2 regions of the Streptomyces sp. CAI-85 genome follow, and region 2 is predicted to be linked to the other one. Evidence: riboswitches for the same ligand, from Rfam matches in the RefSeq annotation. Region 2 holds a riboswitch; the other holds the start of a gene.
What was found. A riboswitch is a leader RNA that binds a small molecule or an ion and turns the genes downstream of it on or off. The one in region 2 is predicted to bind thiamine pyrophosphate.

Region 1: another riboswitch for thiamine pyrophosphate. It lies ahead of thiC (phosphomethylpyrimidine synthase ThiC); the one in region 2 lies ahead of thiO (glycine oxidase ThiO).

What each region holds. Positions count from the first base shown of each region.
Region 1 is NZ_JAANNX010000047.1:14,094-17,603, forward strand. It holds gene G6W55_RS29590 (YibE/F family protein) at 1-1,176, opposite strand, end outside; TPP riboswitch at 1,524-1,712, shown strand; gene thiC (phosphomethylpyrimidine synthase ThiC) at 1,705-3,510, shown strand, end outside.
Region 2 is NZ_JAANNX010000042.1:5,821-9,330, reverse strand. It holds gene G6W55_RS28615 (NAD(P)/FAD-dependent oxidoreductase) at 1-890, opposite strand, end outside; gene G6W55_RS28610 (hypothetical protein) at 971-1,321, opposite strand; TPP riboswitch at 1,373-1,485, shown strand; gene thiO (glycine oxidase ThiO) at 1,483-2,649, shown strand; gene thiS (sulfur carrier protein ThiS) at 2,646-2,858, shown strand; gene G6W55_RS28595 (thiazole synthase) at 2,862-3,510, shown strand, end outside.

The DNA of each region.
Region 1 (3,510 bases), on a different contig from region 2:
CAGCCCGTGACACAGATACAGGGCGATCAGCATGATCGCGCTGGACCCCACCACCGCCACGACCAGTGGGTTCGACCCCTCCAGGATCGCGGGCAGGATGAAGAAGTTCAGGATGAGGAAGCTGATCGCCAGCGCCACCAGGGCCATGACGCCTCGCAGTCGGCCCACGAGCACGACGGCGACCGCGAAGATCAGCGCGAGCACCGCCAGCGGCACCCGGCGGTTCACATCGGTCACCGAGTACTGGAGGTCCCGCGGCGCCGAGGGCTCGTAGGCGACGATGACCTGCTCGCCCTCGTGCAACTGCCGTGACTGGTCCGGCTGGACGATCTCGGTGAACGTACGGCCCTTGTCCTTGCCGGTGTCCACACGGATCGTGGCCTTCTTGCACGTCCCGTTCGCCTGCTGCACGGCCGAGGAGCCCTCGGCGGTGGAGGTGTCACCGGTCGGTGTGCCGCCCGAGGCGTTCACCGACGAGCAGCTCACGCTCACGACCTGGGTGACCGTGGCGTGCTGGGTCTGCCGGTCGAAGCCGACGCCGGTGCGCTCGTGCGCCGGGGCGCCGCCCGGCCACAGCAGGGCGAGACCGACCAGCACCGCCCCGGCGAAGGGGATCAGGATCGCCCCGATGACCTTGCGCAGGTGCTTGGAGACGGGGGCGGCGGGGCCGTGGCTGTGGCTGTGCGAGTGGCCGTGGCCGCCGCCGGAGCCGTGGCCGTTGCCGGGGCCGTGTCCGCCGCCGTGACCGGCACCGGAGCCGTGACCGTCGTGGCCGTGTCCGCTGTCGGATTCGTCGGTGGGGGTGTCGTCGGGGTCATGGCTGTGGTCGTAGCCGTGTTCGTGCTCGCGCCCCTGCCGCTGGCCGGGTTCGGGGCCGTAGCCCTGCCCGTGGTCGAAGTCCCGTTGCCCGTAGGGGTCGCCGGGGCCGGGGCGGCCGTAGCCGTAACCGCCCCCTGGGCCGGGGCCGGTACCGGGGCCCTGGGGCTGCCCCTGCCCGGATGGCGTCCCACCGGGTCGTTGCCCTTGCCCTGGGCCCTGCCCCCGTCCCTGACCCTGCCCCCGTCCCTGCCCCTGGCCCGGCCCTTGCCCCCGCCCTTGGCCGGGCCCCTGCGCAGGCCCCTGCCCCTCGGGATTGTGCCGAGGACCTCCGAGATCCGGCCGCTGGTGCGCAGGCACGGGTCGTTGGGCCCCGGTGCTCGGTCCCGGTCCGCCAGGACCAGGACTGGGACCAGGCCCCCGCCCCTGCCCCGTCGATGCGCCCCCGCCGTACCCCGGCCCTGGCCTCGCCCCCGGCCCCCGCCCGCCACGGTCGAACCCACCACCGGGCCCGCTCTCTTGGCTGAAATCGCGGTCGTCTCCAGCGGCACGGCCCGGGCCGTTGCCGGGGCCGCCGCCGGTGCCGGGCCTGCGCGGTGGCTCGGGTGAGTACGGGGGCTGGGGTGTCGAGGTCACCGACCGATCATCGCAAGAACGAAAGGGGCCCTCTGTTCACCGCGCCCGAATTGACGCTAGCGTGGAGCCACCTTTGCACACGCGGGAGCTCGGAGCACCGGGCTGAGAGGGCGCTGACCTCCGTCTTCGCGATGTTTCACGTGGAACGTCACTTCGCTGAGTGATGTTTCACATGAAACATCGGTGGACGGTAGCCGCTGCGTCGACCGCCGAACCTGTTACCGGGTAATGCCGGCGTAGGGAGTAGGTCTCATGACCAACAAGGACGTACGCACGCCTGCCTTGACGCAGAACGCGGCCGGCGGAGACGCGGCCGATGTGAGCGGCGGAGAGGCTGGAAAGTCCATCGGCTGGCACAAGGGATACGTCGAGGGCACTCGCCCTGATCTGCGTGTGCCGGTCCGTCAGGTGCATCTCACGAACGGGCAGTCGGTCACGCTGTACGACACCTCCGGCCCGTACACCGATCCGCTCGTCGACACGGACGTCCGCAGGGGGCTGGCGCCGCTGCGTGAGAACTGGATCATCGCTCGCGGTGACACCGAGGAGTACGCGGGCCGCCCCGTCCGTCCTGAGGACGACGGCATCAAGCACACCTCGCCGCGCGGCGGACTGCGCAACCTCGACGCGGTGTTCCCGGGGCGCCCGCGCCTGCCGCGTCGCGGCCGGGACGGCAGCGCGGTGACCCAGCTCGCGTATGCCCGCCGTGGTGAGGTCACGCCCGAGATGGAGTACGTGGCCATCCGGGAGAACATTTCTCCCGAGGTCGTACGCGAGGAGATCGCGGCGGGCCGCGCGGTGTTGCCGGCCAACGTCAACCACCCGGAGATCGAGCCGATGATCATCGGCAAGCGGTTCCTGGTGAAGGTCAACGCCAACATCGGCAACTCGGCCGTGACGTCCTCCATCGAGGAGGAGGTCGAGAAGATGACCTGGGCGACGCGCTGGGGCGCCGACACGGTCATGGACCTGTCCACCGGTCGCAACATCCACACCACGCGGGAGTGGGTGCTGCGCAACTCCCCCGTTCCGATCGGCACGGTGCCGCTCTACCAGGCGCTGGAGAAGGTCGACGGCCGGGCCGAGGAACTGACCTGGGAGATCTACAAGGACACGGTCGTCGAGCAGGCCGAGCAGGGCGTGGACTACATGACCGTCCACGCGGGGGTCCGTCTCGCGTATGTGCCGCTCACCGCGAACCGCAAGACCGGCATCGTCTCGCGCGGCGGCTCGATCATGGCGGCCTGGTGCCTCGCGCATCACAAGGAGTCGTTCCTGTACGAGCACTTCGAGGAACTCTGCGAGATCCTCGCCGCCTACGACGTCACCTACTCGCTGGGCGACGGTCTGCGGCCGGGCTCGATCGCGGACGCCAACGACGAGGCCCAGTTCGCGGAGTTGCGCACCCTCGGGGAACTCAACACGATCGCCAAGCGTTTCAACGTACAGACCATGATCGAGGGCCCGGGACATGTCCCGATGCACAAGATCAAGGAGAACATCGACCTTCAGCAGGAGATCTGCGATGAAGCTCCGTTCTATACGCTCGGCCCGCTGACGACGGACGTCGCGCCGGCCTACGACCACATCACCTCCGGTATCGGCGCCGCGATGATCGCCTGGTGGGGCACGGCGATGCTCTGCTACGTCACGCCCAAGGAGCACCTGGGCCTGCCCAACCGGGACGACGTCAAGACCGGCGTCATCACCTACAAGATCGCCGCCCACGCGGCCGACCTCGCCAAGGGGCACCCCGGCGCGCAGGAGTGGGACGACGCCCTGTCCGACGCCCGCTTCGAGTTCCGCTGGGAAGACCAGTTCAACCTCGCCCTGGACCCGGACACGGCCCGTGAGTTCCACGACGAGACCCTCCCCGCGGAACCGGCCAAGACGGCCCACTTCTGCTCGATGTGCGGCCCGAAGTTCTGCTCGATGAAGATCTCCCAGGACATCCGCCGTGAACACGGCGGCACCCGTGCGGAGGTCGAGGAAGGAATGGCCCAGAAGTCGAAGGAGTTCGCGGCTTCGGGCAACCGGGTCTACCTGCCGTTGGCTGAC
Region 2 (3,510 bases):
AGGATGTTCGCGGCGACCGTGCGCGGGCCCTGGAGGGCGTTGTCCCAGTGGTGCACGAGCAGCCGCTCGCCGTAGCGGCCGGACGGGAAGGAGGCGCAGTCGCCGACCGCGTACACCTCGGGCACGGACGTGCGCAGCGCGGCGTCGGCCACGACCTCGCCGTACGCGCCCAGCTCGACGCCGGAGCCGGTCAGCCAGCGGGTGGCGGGGCGGGCGCCGATGCCGACCACCACGGCGTCGGCCGGCAGCCGTGAGCCGTCGTCCAGCACGACCGCGCCGGGCTCGACGCGCTCCACGCGCGTGTGGGTGCGCAGGTCGATGCCGGCGTCGGCGTACCAGCCGGTCATCGGGGCGGCGACCTCGGCGGGCAGGGCTCCGGCGAGCGGCCGGTCGGCGGCCTCCACGACGGTGACCGCGCAGCCGGCCTCGCGCGCGGCGGTGGCGAACTCGGCGCCGATCCAGCCGGCGCCGACGACCACGACGTCGTGCCGGTCGGCGAGGACGGGCCGCAGCCGTTCCGCGTCGTCCAGGGTGCGCAGCAGATGGACGCCCGGGACGCCCTCGGCGCCGGGCAGCCGGATCGGTTCGGCGCCGGTGGCGACGACCAGGACGTCGTAGGGGACGGGCCCCGTCTCGGTGTCCAGGGCGTGGTCGGCGGGGCGCAGGCCGAGGACCTCGCGGCCGAGGACCAGGTCGATGCCGAGGCTCTCGAAGTCGACGTCGAAGGCGGAGTGCTCGGCCTTGCCGAGGAGGACGGCCTTGGAGAGCGGGGGGCGGTCGTAGGGCTGGTGGGGTTCGGCGCCGATCAGGGTCACCGTGCCGTCGAAGCCCTGCTCGCGCAGGGCGACCGCGGTCTGCACCCCGGCCATCCCGGCACCCGCGACGACCACGCGCCGTCCGGTGGGCCTGCCCTCGTCGTCCAGTCTCTGCTCGCTCACCTGATCACCTTAGACACCTGACGGAACGTCAGTCAGCGGTCGTGCTCCGTGACCTGCTCCACAACGCTCGTGCCGCCGCCCTCCCGGGACTCCCACTCCCAGGTCTCGGTCAGCCGCACCCGGCCGTCCGGCAGCTCCCCGACCGTCGACACGCAGTGCCCCGACGAGGTGGTGCCGTCCTGCTTGAGCTGCACGTACCGGAAGTCCAGCCGGTCCCCCCTACGGGTACCCACGAGATGGCCGCGTACGACGTCACCGCCCGCGTAGTCGGCCCAGATCACGCCCTGGGCCTCGTGGTACGTGAAGCGGGTGCGGGTGCCGACCTGGCCGGGGGCCTGGTCGGCGACGGGGGCGAGGACGAGACCGTCGAGCGAGCGGGGCACGGCGGAGGCTCCCTTACTGAGACGTGCGCGGGCGGGCTAGGGTGGCCAACGTAGAGCACTCGCGGGAGCCCGGACGGACCGGGCTGAGAGGGAGGCTGGCCGGCCTCCGACCGTACGAACCTGATCCGGGTCATGCCGGCGAAGGGAGGGGCTGGACGCCGATGTCGCGTACACCAGCAGCAGACGTCCTCGTGGTGGGGGGCGGGATCATCGGGCTCGTCACGGCCTGGCGGGCCGCGCAGCGCGGGCTCGTCACGACGGTGGTGGATCCGGCGCCGGGCGGCGGCGCCGCGCAGGTGGCGGCCGGCATGCTGGCCGCCGTCACGGAACTGCACCACGGCGAGCAGACACTGCTCGGCCTCAACCTGGCCTCGGCGCACCGCTATCCGGACTTCGTGGCGGAGCTGACCGAGCTGACCGGGCAGGACGTCGGCCACCGGCGCTGCGGCACGCTCGCGGTCGCGCTGGACGCCGACGACCGCGCGCATCTGCGGGAACTCCACGCGCTCCAGACCCGGTCGGGGCTCGACTCGCAGTGGCTGTCGGGCCGCGAGTGCCGCCGCCTCGAACCGATGCTCGCGCCGGGCGTGCGCGGCGGCCTCCGGGTGGACGGCGACCATCAGGTCGATCCGCGGCGGCTGGCCGCGGCCCTGGTCACCGCCTGCGAACGCACGGGCGTGACCCTGCACCGCGCGTGGGCCGAGCGGCTGTCCGTCACCGGCGGGCGGGCCACCGGGGTGGTCACGGACGACGGGACGGAACTGGCCGCCGGACAGGTGGTGTTGGCGGGCGGCAGCCTGAGCGCACGGCTCACCGGGATCCCCGACCCGGTCCGGCCGCCCGTACGGCCGGTGAAGGGGCAGGTGCTGCGGCTGGCCGTGCCGCCCCGCCACGCGCCGTTCCTGAACCGCACCGTGCGGGCCGTGGTGCGCGGCAGCCATGTGTATCTGGTGCCGCGCGAGAACGGCGAGCTGGTCGTCGGCGCGACCAGCGAGGAACTGGGCTGGGACACCACGGTCACGGCCGGGGGCGTGTACGAACTGCTGCGGGACGCGCATGAGTTGGTGCCCGGGATCACCGAACTGCCGTTGACCGAGACCCGCGCGGGACTGCGTCCCGGCTCCCCGGACAACGCGCCGCTGCTCGGACCGACGGAGCTGGACGGACTGCTGCTGGCCACCGGCCACCACCGCAACGGGGTGCTGCTGACCCCGGTGACCGGGGACGCCCTCGCGCACGCCCTGACCACCGGTGAACTCCCCGACGAGGCCCGTCCCTTCACGCCCCGGCGCTTCGGCGCCGCCGCCCTCCTGGAGCAGCCCGCATGAGCCCGTCCGTCACCATCTCGGTCAACGGGGAGCGGCGCGAGGTCGCTTCCGGCACGGCGCTCGACAGCGTCGTACGGTCGCTGGCGCCGGCCCCCTCCGGGGTGGCCGCCGCGCTCAACGAGACGGTCGTCCCGCGCGCGCAGTGGCCCGCCACGGCGCTCGCCGAGGGCGACCGGGTGGAGATCCTGACCGCCGTCCAGGGAGGCTGAGCCATGGCCGACGATCCCTTCGTCCTCGGGGGGACGACCTTCTCGTCCCGGCTGATCATGGGCACCGGGGGCGCGCCCAGCCTGGAGGTGCTGGAGCGGGCGCTGGTCGCGTCCGGCACCGAGCTGACCACGGTCGCGATGCGGCGGGTCGACCCGACGGTGCACGGTTCGGTGCTGTCGGTCCTGGAGCGGCTCGGGATCCGGGTGCTGCCCAACACGGCCGGCTGCTTCACGGCCGGGGAGGCGGTCCTGACCGCCCGGCTGGCCCGCGAGGCGCTCGGCACCTCCCTGGTGAAGCTGGAGGTCATCGCCGACGAACGCACCCTGCTGCCGGACCCGGTGGAGCTGCTGGAGGCGGCGGAGACCCTGGTGGACGACGGGTTCACCGTGCTGCCGTACACCAACGACGACCCGGTCCTCGCCCGCAAGCTGGAGGACGTGGGCTGCGCCGCGGTGATGCCCCTGGGCTCCCCCATCGGCTCGGGACTCGGCATCCGCAACCCGCACAACTTCCAGCTCATCGTCGAGCACGCGCGCGTGCCGGTGATCCTGGACGCGGGCGCCGGTACGGCGTCGGACGCGGCGCTGGCGATGGAGCTGGGGTGCGCCGGGGTGATGCTGGCCTCGGCGGTGACCCGCGCCCAGGACCCCG